One region of the Dyella sp. CR10 genome, then DNA from elsewhere that is predicted to be linked to it. Evidence: predicted binding sites of a transcription regulator. Region 1 holds the regulator's gene; each other region holds the start of a gene.
The links. The regulator HrcA, encoded in region 1, represses chaperone genes, less so after heat shock. The targets are predictions, from matches to a motif close to TTNGCACTCNNNNNNNNNGAGTGCNAA.
Positions count from the first base shown of each region.

Region 2: groES (co-chaperone GroES) is a predicted target of HrcA. The motif match lies at 2,013-2,039, and genes of this name have one in related genera.
Region 3: rpoH (RNA polymerase sigma factor RpoH) is a predicted target of HrcA. The motif match lies at 2,119-2,145, and genes of this name have one in related genera.

Region 1 covers NZ_CP185986.1:2,395,008-2,399,564, forward strand. Annotated here, with positions in the region: gene dnaK (molecular chaperone DnaK) at 1-1,060, opposite strand, end outside; gene grpE (nucleotide exchange factor GrpE) at 1,217-1,750, opposite strand; gene hrcA (heat-inducible transcriptional repressor HrcA) at 1,832-2,893, opposite strand; gene recN (DNA repair protein RecN) at 3,054-4,557, shown strand, end outside.
Region 2 covers NZ_CP185986.1:5,132,759-5,137,315, forward strand. Annotated here, with positions in the region: gene pdxR (MocR-like pyridoxine biosynthesis transcription factor PdxR) at 1-37, shown strand, start outside; gene ACNR9O_RS22940 (TlpA family protein disulfide reductase) at 132-1,145, shown strand; gene ACNR9O_RS22945 (cupin domain-containing protein) at 1,167-1,586, shown strand; gene cutA (divalent-cation tolerance protein CutA) at 1,550-1,873, opposite strand; gene groES (co-chaperone GroES) at 2,106-2,399, shown strand; gene groL (chaperonin GroEL) at 2,454-4,097, shown strand; gene ACNR9O_RS22965 (hypothetical protein) at 4,249-4,557, opposite strand, start outside.
Region 3 covers NZ_CP185986.1:4,049,072-4,053,628, forward strand. Annotated here, with positions in the region: gene ACNR9O_RS18270 (sensor histidine kinase) at 1-444, opposite strand, end outside; gene ACNR9O_RS18275 (response regulator transcription factor) at 441-1,142, opposite strand; gene rpoH (RNA polymerase sigma factor RpoH) at 1,232-2,089, opposite strand; gene ACNR9O_RS18285 (IS5 family transposase) at 2,259-2,780, opposite strand; gene ACNR9O_RS18290 (transposase) at 2,796-3,086, opposite strand; gene ACNR9O_RS18295 (ESPR-type extended signal peptide-containing protein) at 3,565-4,557, opposite strand, start outside.

The sequences.
Region 1 (4,557 bases):
CCGACTCCTGCACCTTGGGCATGCGGGTCTGGCCGCCGACCAGGATCACCTCGTCGATGTCCGACACGCGCAGGCCGGCGTCATTGAGCGCGGTGCGGCACGGATCGATGGTGCGCTTGATCAGGTCTTCCACCAGCGCTTCGAGCTTGGCGCGGGTCAGCTTGATGTTCAGGTGCTTCGGACCGGACGCGTCGGCCGTGATGTACGGCAGGTTCACTTCGGTCTGGTGGCTGGAGGACAGCTCGATCTTGGCGCGCTCGGCCGCATCCTTCAGGCGTTGCAGGGCCAGCGGATCCTTGCGCAGATCCATGCCCTGGTCCTTCTTGAACTCCTCGACGAGGTAGTCGATGACGCGCAGGTCGAAGTCTTCGCCGCCCAGGAAGGTGTCGCCGTTGGTGGCCAGCACCTCGAACTGCTTCTCGCCGTCGACGTCGGCGATCTCGATGATCGACACGTCGAAGGTGCCGCCGCCGAGGTCGTACACCGCGATCTTGCGGTCGCCGCCCTTCTTGTCCAGGCCATAGGCGAGCGCGGCCGCGGTCGGCTCGTTGATGATGCGCTTGACCTCGAGGCCGGCGATGCGGCCGGCGTCCTTGGTCGCCTGGCGCTGGCTGTCATTGAAGTAGGCCGGCACGGTGATCACCGCTTCGGTGACCGGCTCGCCGAGATAGTCCTCGGCGGTCTTCTTCATCTTGGCCAGCACCTTCGCCGAGATCTCCTGCGGCGCCTTGGTCTTGCCGTCGGCCTCTGCCACCCAGGCGTCGCCGTTCTCATGCGCGACGATGCCGTAGGGCACGATGTGCAGGTCCTTCTGGACTTCGGCATCGGTGAACTTGCGGCCGATCAGGCGCTTCACCGCATAGAAGGTGTTCTTGGGATTGGTCACGCTCTGGCGCTTGGCCGGAGCGCCCACCAGCCACTCGTTGTCCTTGGTGAGCGCCACGATGGACGGCGTGGTGCGATCGCCCTCCGCGTTCTCAATCACCTTGGTAGACGTACCGTCCATGATGGCGACGCACGAGTTGGTGGTACCCAGGTCGATGCCGATGATCTTGCCCATAGTTTGTGCTCCGAATCTCGATGCGGCCCCGCGGCCGCGCTGTTTTGTCAAATGGGGCTCTGCCTTGCCGATTCAACGTGCCGGCGAACCCTCATTGTCCGTTCTTGAAGCCTTCGGCGCGCGGCGTTCAGGCGCCCGCGCCGGGTACAGCGTCGTTCAGTCCTTGGCGACCGCGACCAGCGCGGGACGCAACAGACGATCATTCAGCACGTAGCCCTTCTGCAGCACGCTGACCACCGTGTTCGGCGCCTTGCCCGGCGCATCGACCATGCTCACCGCATGATGGCGTTCAGGGTCCAGCGGCTGGTCGACCGGGTCGACCTGCACGAGACCGTTGTTCTCGGCGATCTTGAGCAGCGACTTGAGGGTCATGGCGATGCCCTCGCGCACGCTGGCGACATCGCCGCCTTCCACCGCCAGGCCCATCTCCAGTCCGTCGTAGACCGGCAGCAGCTCGTTGAGCAGCTTCTCGTTGGCGAAGCGGCGTGCCTGCTCCAGGTCGCGATGCAGGCGGCGGCGCTGGTTTTCGATCTCCGCCTTTTCGCGCAGCACGGTGTCGCGCAGCTCCGAGTTGGCGGCTTCGAGTTCGGCGACCCGGGCCTTCAAGGCCTCGAGTTCGGCATGGCCCTGCGCGTCCGGCGCGTTGGCCTCGGGCGCCCCGCTGGGCACCTGCTGGTCGTTGTTCTGCATGAAAGACTCCAAAACCCAAACTTGGCCGGCACGGCGTGCCGACCCCCAACATTGCGCGGGCAACCCCGCCTCCCGGGGCGGTTATAAGGCCGTAGCGGCGCGATTCAAGGCGTCACTGAGCACGCCGGCCGTGGCCTGCACCACGGGGATCACCCGCTCATAGGCCATGCGGGTGGGTCCGATCACCCCGACCGCCCCCAGCACGCGCCCCTGGGCGCCATAGGTGGCCGTGACCACGCTGCAGCCATCCAGCGCCGCGAAACCCGACTCCTCGCCGATGAACAGCCGCACGCCAGGAGCCCTGGCGCAGACTTCCATCAGCTGCAGCAGTTCGTTCTTCTTCTGGAACGCCTCGAACAGCTCACGCAGGCGCTCCAGATTGGCCAGCTCGGCATACCCCATGAGGTTGGTCTGGCCGCTCACCAGCACATCGTCGCTGTCGCTTTCCGGTACGAATGAGGCCGCCGCCAGCTCCACCGCGCTGGACATCAGGCGGTTGAGTTCGCTGCTGGCCTCGCGCAGTTCGCGCAGCAGATGCGCTCGGATGTCGTCCAGGCGCAGGCCCGCGAAATGCGCATTGAGATAGTTGGCCGCCTGCTCCAGCTCCGCCGGCTCCAGCGGCTTGGCCAGCTGGATCACCCGGTTCTGCACCTGGTTGTCCGAGAACACCAGGATCACCAGCACCCGGGCGTCGGGCAGCGCGACGAAGTCGATATGGCGCAGCGGGAAATCGACCTGGCGCGGCACCGTCACCACGCCGGCGAAATGGGTCATCGCCGAGAGCAGGCTGGACACATTGCCGAGCAGATCGCGGGTGTTGGTGGGGCCGGCCGGCAGCTCGCGCTGCAGGCGGGCCATTTCCTCGTGCGGCAACGGCTGCAGCTCAATCAGGCTGTCCACGAACAGGCGCAGGCCGCGCGGCGTGGGCACGCGGCCGGCCGAGGTATGCGGCGAGGCGACCAGGCCGGCGTCTTCCAGGTCGGCCATGATGTTGCGGATGGTGGCGGGGCTGACGTCCAGCCCGGAGGACCGCGACAAAGTGCGCGAACCCACCGGCTCGCCGTCGGCCAGATACTGCGCGATCAGCGTGCGCAGCAGCCGCCGGGCGCGGATATCCAGGTCGTGAGCGAGTGGTCGAGACATGCGCGCTGTGGCAATCCGTGAGACGGATAAGAAATAAGGTTTGGTCCGGTAGTTTGCAAGAAAACCGGACCGGCGGGGGCTGGTCCCGGGGGCATTCGGGCCCGCTCCTCCCCGCCGAGGTCTGCCCTTACAATCCCCCGACTCTCCGACGCGACACCCCATGCTTACCTCGCTCTACGTCCGCCATTTCGCAGTAGTGGAAGAAGCCGAGATCGCCTTCGGCCCGGGCCTCACCGTGGTCAGCGGCGAGACCGGCGCCGGCAAATCGCTGCTGGTCGATGCCTTGATGCTGCTCGCCGGCGGCCGCGCCGACAGCGGCATGGTGCGCGCCGGCAGCGACCGCGCCGAACTGGCCGCCGAGTTCGACCTGGCCGCCCTGCCCGAGGCCCGCGACTGGCTGCGCGGCGAGGAGCTGGACGAAGAAGACGGCAACTGCCGCCTGCGCCGGGTGATCCGCGCCGAAGGCAGCTCGCGCGCCTGGATCAACGGCCGCCCCGCCAGCGCCAGCCAGCTCGGCGAGCTGGCCACCCTGCTGGTGGAGATCCACGGCCAGCACGAGCACCAGGCCCTGCTGTCCCGCACCCACCAGATGGCCCTGCTCGATGCCTACGCCGGCCACGACGATCTGCTCGCCCAGGCGCGCGACAGCGCCCTGCAATGGCGCGAAGTCGGTGCACGCATCCGCAAGCTGAGCGGCGGTGACGACCGCGAGCAGCGCCTGGAGCTGCTGCGCCACGAATCGGCCGAGCTGGAACAGTGGGCCCTGGCGCCCGCCGATCTGACCGAACTGGAAGCCAGCCACAAACGCCTGGCCAATGCCGGCCGCCTGGCCGAAGGCGCCTCCGGTGTGGCGGAGCTGATCGACGGCGACAGCGAATTGACGCTGACGCGCGCTCTCGCCCGCGCCCACGCGGAGCTGGACAAGCTCGGCACGCTCGACGACCGCCTCGCGCCGTTGCTGGAACTGCTCGACAACGCCGCCATCCAGATCGGCGAGGCCGCCGACGGCCTCAATCGCTACGCTCAAGACATCGACCTCGATCCCGAGCGCTATACCGAGGTGGATACCCACCTCACTCGCCTGCACGAACTGTCGCGCAAGCACCGCACCCCCGTGTCCGACCTGCATGAAAAAGCCGTCGCGCTGCGCACCGAGCTGACCGAATTGGAAGGCGCCGGCGACGCCCTCGAAAAACTCGCCGTGCAACGCGACCAGCTGCGCCGCGACCACGATGCCGCCGCCGCCAAGCTGAGCAAGTCCCGTTCGACCGCCGCCGCGAAACTAGGCAAGGAAGTGAGCGCGCTGATGGCCGAGCTGGGCATGGCCGGCGGCCAGCTGAAGGTCGAACTGGAACCGGCTGGCACCGACGAACCCGACCCGCAGGGCCGCGAGCGCTGCGAACTATTGGTCAGCGCCAATCCCGGCCAGCCGCCGCGCCCGCTGCGCAAAGTGGCCTCCGGCGGCGAACTGGCACGCATCAGCCTGGCCATCGAAGTGGCCACGCTGGGCAAGGACACCGTCGGCAGCATGGTGTTCGACGAAGTGGACACCGGCATCGGCGGCGCCGTCGCCGAGGTGGTCGGTCAGAAGCTGCGCGCCCTCGGCGGCCAGCGCCAGGTGCTGTGCGTTACCCACCTGCCCCAGGTCGCCGCGCAAGGACATG
Region 2 (4,557 bases), 2.5 Mb from region 1:
CGGGGAGGCCATGGAGCGGATCGTGCGGATGCTGTAGCGCCAGGTGGCTCCATGGTTTTGCGGGAAAGTGGTCCTTACAACAGGTCCACATCGGCGCGAGGATGCCGGCTCCTTTCCCCATGGATTCCCTCATGTATCGCTTGCTTCTTTGCTGTTGTCTTCTGCTTGCGGCGCTCGCCGCGCCGGCCTGGGCCCAGTCCGGCCAGCAGCGCGCCGAAGCTGCCGGCAAGAGCCTGATCGGCACGCCCGCGCCGCGCGTCACCGTGAAGACCATCGATGGCCAGACCATCGACCTGGGCCGCCTGTACGGCAAGCAGGCCGTCTACCTGAAATTCTGGGCCACCTGGTGCGTGCCCTGCCGCGAGCAGATGCCGCACCTCAAGCAGACCTTCGCCGAGGCAGGGCCGGACCTGGCGGTGATCGCGATCAGCGTCGGCTTCGACGAGACCGTCCAGGACGTGCGCAAGTATCGCGAGGAGATGGGCCTGAAGATGCCGATCGTGTTCGACGACGGCTCGCTGGGCGAGGCCTTCCACTTGCGCGTGACGCCGCAGCATGTGGTGATCGGGCGCGACGGCCGCATTCTCTATATCGGCCACGAGGCGAATAAGGCGCTGGATGCTGCGCTGCTGGCCGCGCGCACCACGCCGGGTAACGTCGGGCCGGCCGCGGCTGGCGTGAAGGAAGAAGCGCACTACGACATGGGCGACCGCGTGCCTGCGTTCGAGGCCGCCATGCTGGACGGCACGCATCTCTCGCTGCCGCAGGCGGGTCGCCCGACGGCGCTGGTGTTCCTGTCGCCGTGGTGCGAGAGCTACCTGGCCACCAGCCGTCCGGGCCTGGCGCAGAGCTGCCGCGCGATGCGCGAGCAAGCTGCTGCGCTGGCGTCGCCCGGTGCCAAGGTCCGCTGGGTGGGCGTGGCCTCCGGCCTGTGGGCCAATCGCGAGGAGCTGACCAAGTACCGCGACGAGCACCGCATCGGCATGCCGCTGACGCTGGACGATTCTGGCGCACTGTTCCGCCGCTTCCGCGTGACGCATGTGCCGACCGTGCTGCTGATCGATGCGCAGGGGCACATCACGAGCCGCATCGAGGACGCGGGTCCGAAACTCGAGCAGGCCGTGCGGGCCTTGTCCGCGCGCTGATCCCTTACTTTGGAGACGCTCATGAAGACGTTCGCGTTCGTGCTCCTCGCTCTTGGCATCGCCGTTGCCACGCCGGCCTTGCGCGCCGCGGAAGAGCATCCCCTGCTGTCGGCGCCGCTGACGCAGGCGCCCGGCCGGCAGCTCACCGCGCTGACCGTGACCTTCGCGCCGGGCCAGCAGTCCAAGCCGCATCACCATGAGGCCGATGCCTATGTGTACATGCTGTCCGGCCGGGTCCGCAGCCAGGTGGAAGGCGAGCCCGCCAAAGAGTACGGACCGGGCGAGAGCTGGTTCGAGCCGGCGGGTGCGCATCACGTCGGCACCGCCAATGTCAGCGACACGGAGCCGGCGACTTTCCTGGTGGTGTTCGTGGCGAAGCCGGGCGCGCGGCTGAGCGTGCCCGATCAGGCCGTCACGCCGGCCCGGACCCAATCCAGATAGGCGGTGTGTCCGCGGTCCACCGGCACGGCGATCAGCTCCGGCAGTTCGTAGGGATGCAGTGCCAGGAGGCGCGTCTTCAAGGCCTCGAAGCGCGCCGCGGTGGTTTTGATGAGGAGCAATTCCTCGACATCCGTGGTGACCTCGCCCTTCCAGCGATAGGTCGAGGTCACCCCGGGCAAGCGGTTGACGCAGGCTGCCAGCCCTTCCCCTACCAGGGCTTCGGCCAGCCGGCCGGCGCTGGCGGCGTCGGGACAGGTGCAATAGCAGAGCAGGACGGGCTCGGTCATCCGTCGAGCTTAGGGCAACACGGCCGGCGGTATCGCCGGCATGTTCCTTGCGCCCCTTGAAAGCCCGCCGCAGCTTCCCCATTAGCCCTTGCAGCCTCGGGGCGGATGCCTCTTGCAGGGGATTCCTGCGTCGCTAGAATTGGCACTCATCTACCGGGAGTGCTAACAGCGGCGCCAGGCGCCGTTCCGGGGACCACTTTTTTTCGTCCACACCAACTAGCTGGAGCCCACCATGAGCAAACTGCGTCCGCTGCACGATCGCGTCATCGTCAAGCGCCTGGAGGAAGAGCGCGTTTCCGCTGGCGGCATCGTCATCCCCGACAGCGCCACCGAGAAGCCGACCCGCGGCAAGGTCATCGCCGCCGGTGCCGGCCGCATCCTGGAAGACGGCAAGGTCCGTCCGATGTCGGTGAAGGAAGGCGACGTGGTGCTGTTCGGCAAGTACGCCGGCCAGGAAATCAAGATCGACGGTGAAGAGCTGGTCTTCCTGAAGGAAGACGACATCGTCGCGGTGATCGAAGGCTGATAAGCCTCTCCCGCTTCTCTTCCCTCCCATTTACGCATTCAAAGGAATAAAGACATGGCTGCAAAAGAAGTACGTTTCGGCGAAGACGTCCGCGCCCGCATGCTCAAGGGCGTGAACACCCTGGCCAACGCGGTCAAGGTCACGCTGGGTCCGAAGGGCCGCAACGTGGTGCTCGAGAAGAGCTTCGGCGCCCCGACCGTGACCAAGGACGGCGTGTCCGTGGCCAAGGAAATCGAGCTGGCCGACAAGTACGAGAACATCGGCGCGCAGATCGTCAAGGAAGCCGCTTCCAAGACCTCCGACGTGGCCGGCGACGGCACCACCACCGCCACCGTGCTGGCCCAGGCGTTCATCCAGGAAGGCCTCAAGGCCGTTGCCGCCGGCATGAACCCGATGGACCTCAAGCGCGGCATCGACCAGGCCGTGGTCGCGGCCGTCGAAGAGCTCAAGAAGCTCTCCAAGCCCACCTCCGACGACAAGGCGATCGCCCAGGTCGGCACCATCTCCGCCAACTCCGACTCGGCCATCGGCGAGATCATCGCTACGGCGATGAAGAAGGTCGGCAAGGAAGGCGTGATCACCGTCGAGGAAGGCTCGGGCCTGGACAACGAGCTGGACGTGGTGGAGGGCATGCAGTTCGACCGCGGCTACCTGTCGCCGTACTTCATCAACAACCAGCAGTCGCAGCAGGTCGAGCTGGATGATCCCTTCATCCTGCTGTACGACAAGAAGATCTCCAATGTGCGCGAGCTGCTGCCGGTGCTCGAGGGCGTGGCCAAGGCGGGCAAGCCGCTGCTGATCGTCGCTGAGGAAGTCGAAGGCGAGGCGCTGGCCACCCTGGTGGTCAACACCATCCGCGGCATCGTGAAGGTCGCCGCCGTGAAGGCGCCGGGCTTCGGCGACCGCCGCAAGGCGATGCTGGAAGACATGGCCATCCTCACCAACGGCCAGGTCATCTCCGAGGAAGTGGGCCTGCAGCTGGAGAAGGCCACCGTGCAGGATCTGGGCCGCGCCAAGAAGGTCGTGGTCACCAAGGAGAACACCACGATCATCGACGGCGCCGGCGAAGCCGAGCGCATCCAGTCGCGCATCGGCCAGATCAAGGCGCAGATCGAGGAGACCTCCTCCGACTACGACCGCGAGAAGCTGCAGGAGCGCGTGGCGAAGCTGGCCGGCGGCGTGGCCGTCATCAAGGTCGGCGCGGCCACCGAAGTCGAGATGAAGGAAAAGAAGGCCCGCGTCGAAGACGCTCTGCACGCTACCCGTGCGGCCGTCGAGGAAGGCGTGGTGCCGGGCGGCGGCGTGGCGCTGCTGCGCTCGCTGAAGGCCGTACAGGGCCTGAAGGGTGCCAATGCCGACCAGAAGCACGGCATCGACATCACCCTGCGAGCCCTGGAAGCGCCGCTGCGCGCGATCGTGGCCAACGCTGGCGAAGAACCGTCGGTCATCGCCAACAAGGTGAAGGAAGGCGAAGGCAACTTCGGCTACAACGCTGCTACGGGCGAGTTCGGCGACATGATCGCTTTCGGCATCCTGGATCCGACCAAGGTGACCCGTTCGGCCCTGCAGTACGCCGCCTCGGTGGCCGGCTCGATCATCACGACCGAAGCGGCCGTGACCGAAGTGCCGAAGAAGGAAGAAGCCCACGCGCACGGCCCGGCCGGCGGCATGGGTGGCATGGGCGGCATGGATTTCTGATCCTTCCGTTCGCGCTGTCGTTTCGAGAAGAACCCCGCTTCGGCGGGGTTTTTCTTTGAGCGCGATACAAACAAAAAAGAAAACCCCGGGAGTCCGCCTCCCAGGGTTCGTCGAAACGCGGCGCGCCCATGGCGCCGCGCTGTGTCACGACTTACTTGCCGCCGGCTTCCGCCTTGGCATCGGTCTTGGCACCGGCTTCGACGCCGCCGACCGGCGTGTCGACCTTCGCGCCGGCCTTCACCGCGGCGGCACCTTCGGCACCGGTCGCGGCGTCACCCGCGGCCGATTCGGTCGCTTTGGCGGCCTTATGGCCGGCGTGCTTGGCCTTATGCGCAGCCTTGTGCACGGTGTCGCCCGTCTTGGTGACCACCGTGTCGGCGGTCTTGGTCGCACCGTCGGCGACCTTGGTCGCGTCCTGCACCGCAGCGCCGGCATTGACGCTCGCGTCGGCCTTGGCCGC
Region 3 (4,557 bases), 1.7 Mb from region 1:
GCTGTTGTCCTTGGCGATGACCAGCACGCGGCCGTCGGCGAGCCGGGTGGCCAGCGCGCGAGCGCGCACGTGGCTGCCGTCGCGGTCGGGACGCGGCAGGCCTTGCGCGAGCAGGCGCACCTTACTGTCCGCCGCCAGCTCCACCGGTATGCGTGCGATATTGCCGGCCAGCGCTTTGCCGGCAGCATCGAATAGGCCGACCGACATCACGCCGTGCGGATCGATGGTGATGGCGGCATCCACCGTGGCGGGCAGGCGCGAGGCATCGGTGTTCGCCAAGTAGTGCATGCGCTGTTCCAACATCTGGTCGATCACGGTGTTGAGATAGCGCGTGGTCTCCCACTGGATCACGCCGACCAGCACCAGACCCCACGCGGCGAACAGCGCGCCATAGATCAGGATCAGGCGGGAGGTGGCGGAACGCCAGGCATTGGGGCGAGTCATGGTTGTGCTGCCGCGTTCTGGGGAGCCGAGGTGATCATGTAGCCGGTGCCGCGCACGGTGCGGATCAGCGGCGCCTGTCCGGTGCCGTCGATCTTGCGCCGAAGCCGGCCGATGTGCACGTCGATCACATTGGTGCCGGGGTCAAAGTGGAAGCCCCATACCGCCTCGAAGATCATGGTGCGGGTCAATACCTGGCCGGAATGACGCATCAGGTATTCGAGCAGGCGGTATTCGGTGGGTTGAAGGGTCAGCGGCTGGCCTTGGCGGTAGGCGACGTGGCGTACCAGGTCCAGCTCCAGTTCGCCGACGCGCAGGCGCGTCTCGTGCTGCTGCGGCTGGCGGCGGCGCAACAGCACCTCGGCGCGGGCCGCCATCTCGTCGGGGGCGAAGGGCTTGGTGAGGTAGTCGTCGCCACCGGCACGCAGGCCGCGGATGCGGTCGTCGACTTCGCTGAGTGCGCTGATCATCAGCACCGGAGTGTCGATCTGCTGGCGGCGCAGCGCCTCCACCACGGCGATGCCCTCCATGCCGGGCAGCATGCGGTCCAGCGTGATCAGGTCGTAGGCCTCGGCGCTGGCGCGAGCCAGGCCATCGCGACCGTCGGATGCCCATTCGACGGTCATGCCGTGCACGCTGAGCTCGGCCACGATCTCGCGGGCGGTGACCTCGTCGTCTTCGATGACCAGGACTCGGGGCATGGGCTTGGACGTCCGGACGTCTCGACTATGCTGCGCAAAAACCGACGGCCCCGATCGGGGCCGTCGGCGATAGTAGCGCTATCGAAGAATCAGGCGGCAAACAGGCCGCGCATCTTCTTCATCGCGTTGGCCTCGACCTGGCGGATGCGCTCGGCGGAAACGCCGTACTCGTCGGCCAGATCCTGCAGCGTGGCCTTCTCTTCGTTGAGCCAGCGGCGCTGGATGATGTCGCGCGAGCGACCGTCCAGCTTCTGCAGTGCCTCGGAGAGCGTTTCCAGCTGATTGTCGGCCTGGTCGGCATCGGCGATGTTGTCGTACGGATCGGCGCCCTCATCGACCAGGAACGCTTCCGGTGCCGGCTTGGCATCCTCGTCCGCGTCGGCCGGGGCCTCGAAGCCGATGTCGCGGCCGGAGAGGCGGGATTCCATCTCGCGCACGGTCGCTTCCGGCACGCCCAGATCCTTCGCCACGACGCGCACTTCCTCGGCATTCATCCAGCCCAGGCGCTTCTTGCTCTTGCGCAGGTTGAAGAACAGCTTGCGCTGCGCCTTGGTGGTGGCCACCTTGACGATGCGCCAGTTGCGCAGGATGAACTCGTGCATTTCGGCGCGGATCCAGTGCACCGCGAAGCTCACCAGGCGCACGCCCTGGTCGGGGTCGAAGCGCTTCACCGCCTTCATCAGGCCGATGTTGCCTTCCTGGATGAGGTCGCCCATCTGCAGGCCGTAGCCGCTGTAACCGCGGGCCACGTGCACCACGAAACGCAGATGGGACATCACCAGCTTCCTGGCCGAGGCCAGGTCTTCTTCTTCGTTGTAACGGCGCGACAGCGCCTGTTCCTCGTCCTGGCTGAGCACAGGAATACGATGCACCGCCGAGATGTAGGCATCCAGACTGCCGACGACGCTAGGAACCGGCAGATTGGCGGTTACCAAGGCTTGAGACATGTGTGGAATCTCCTGAAGTTGGGTTCAGCTTAGCACTCTGGGAGTATGAGTGCTAAAGCGGCGAGGAGTTCCCGTCGCTTTAGTGAACCGAATCGTACAGGAATTTGGAGTGCACGTCCAGTTGTCGCCCCCCCCCCCCCCTAAGTGCCAAGACCCTTCTGACTATTATTTAGAGCCGCCAACAAAACCGATCCATGAAGCGTAGGCAGATGATGGAGCAAGCCAGACGCAGAAGCGCTGGATGAGTCGTCAATCGTCTTTCGAAACGAATGCGCAGTTTGCCAAATCCGGCCAGCCAGGCATGGGTTCGCTCAACGACCCAGTGGTGACGCCCCAAGCGTTCGGCGCTGTGAATACCTCGCCGAGCGATACGAACCTGGATGCCACGCCGACGCAGGCGCCGCCGACAACGCGCAAAGTCATACCCTTTGTCGGCATGGAGCATGTCGGGTCGATGCCGTGCACGACCCGACAGTCCTTTCATGGAGGGCAACGCGTCGACCAGACGTTCAAAGACCATCGAGTCATGGCGGTTAACACCGGTCACATCGAGCGCCAAAGGCAGCCCTCGCCGGTCCACGATGAGGTGTCGCTTACTGCCTAACTTGCCACGATCCGTCGGGTTGGGGCCGGTTTCTTCGCCCCCCGGGGGCTGGAAACACTCGCTCCATCGATACTTGCGCGGCTCCAATCGATCTGGTCGTACTCACGCAGCCTCCCCAACAGAGCCAGGTGCAAGCGCTCCCATGCGCCCGCTTGCTGCCAGACGACGCCAGCAGGTCATGCCGCTGCCATAGCCCAGCTCCTGAGGAAGGTCCTCCCAGGGAATGCCCGGGAACAGCACGAACAAGATGCCATTGAAAGCCGCATGGTCCGACCGAAGTGGCCGACCACCCTTGGGCGATGCGGATACTTCCGGCACCAACACCCGCAACTCTTCCCACAATTTCTGGCTGATCAACGATCGCTTCATCGGGCATGGGATCGACCATTTCATCAGGCGCGGCTAGGTTTTGTTAGCGGCTCTTACTTGTCTGATAAGGAGTTCGGGGCGGTCCTTGCGCCATTGGGCGATGGCTTGCCGAGGGGTGCGATGGTCGAGTGCACGTTGTGGCAGGTGGTCGTTGTAGAGCGTGGCGTTCGCCGCGCTTGGTGATCTGCACGGTGACGTCTTCGCTTAGCACGACGATGCGGTTTAGCGATGATGTCGACACACTCTTTGATCGCACAAGACACTGTTTTTTTTTTGCGCTTCCAGCCTCTGTGTCACACCGACTCGAACCTAGCAACTAAGTTCCCATCAGATCGCGTACATCACGTATGGCTAGTTTGTTGTAGCCATTGCTTGTCTCTATTCCAGTGACGATTCCAACGCGATCGCTGCTTGATATAGGTTGATGGTTTATGCAGTGAATGGGCGAAAAAAAGCCGGTGTCCGAAGACACCGGCTTTGCACACATGTTGCGGAAACGATGTTACCAACCCACCGCGAGACCCGCACCGACCGACACGTCGTTCGCCGAAGCGGAGCCACCGAACGAGAGGTTCATGTTCGGTTTGAGCTGGCGGGAATAACCCACCGCGATCGCGGACCGGCCGTTCTGAGCGCCCACACCCACGCCGAGGCGGTTCTGCTGCTTCAGACCCTGTGCGCTGAACGCCATCTGGCCATACGCCGCGCTCATCGCACCCATGGCATCGATGCGCTTGTTGACCTGCGTGAACTGCTGGTTCGCCCAGTCCTTCACACCGGCCACGGCATCTTGCACCTGGCCCCAGTTGGCCGCGTCCGTACGCTCCGTACCGGCTGCGACGTTGGTGATCTGACGCTCGTTGCCTTCCGAACCCACCGACACGGTGTTGTCGCGGTCAGCCACCGAGCCCGCACCCAGCGCGACGGAGTCGTTGCCCGACGCGGTGGAGTTGGAACCCAGCGCGGTGCTATCCATACCGGTTGCCTTCGCACCTTCGCCTAGCGCCGTGCTGCCATTGCCCGAAGCGACCGAACCCTGCCCGGTAGCCGTGCTGTTGCTGCCCGACGCGGTCGACTGATTGCCGATGGCCGTGCTGTTGCTGCCCGAGGCATTGGCGCCATCGCCTACTTGCAGGCTGTTGTCGCCGCTACCCGAACCACCGGGGACATCGCCACCGTTACCGCCGCCGCTGCCCGCACCCACTTGGCTGCTGAGGTTGTCGAACTGCTGGCTCAGGTCGTTGTACTGGTTGCCCAGGTTGCTGATCTGACCCTGCAGGTTGTCCTGCAGCGCAGCGATCTGCCCACCGTTCACCGCCTGCATGCTGCCCGCGGCGATCAGGCCCGGAGCCACATTGTTCAGCACGGTACCATTGGTGCCGCCGAAGGTGACCGAATCCAGCGAGATGTCGTCATAGACCACCGCCGCCATCGGATCGCCAATCGGATCGACCAGGCCAATCGCCTTCAACTGCGCGATGGTCACCGCGTCGGT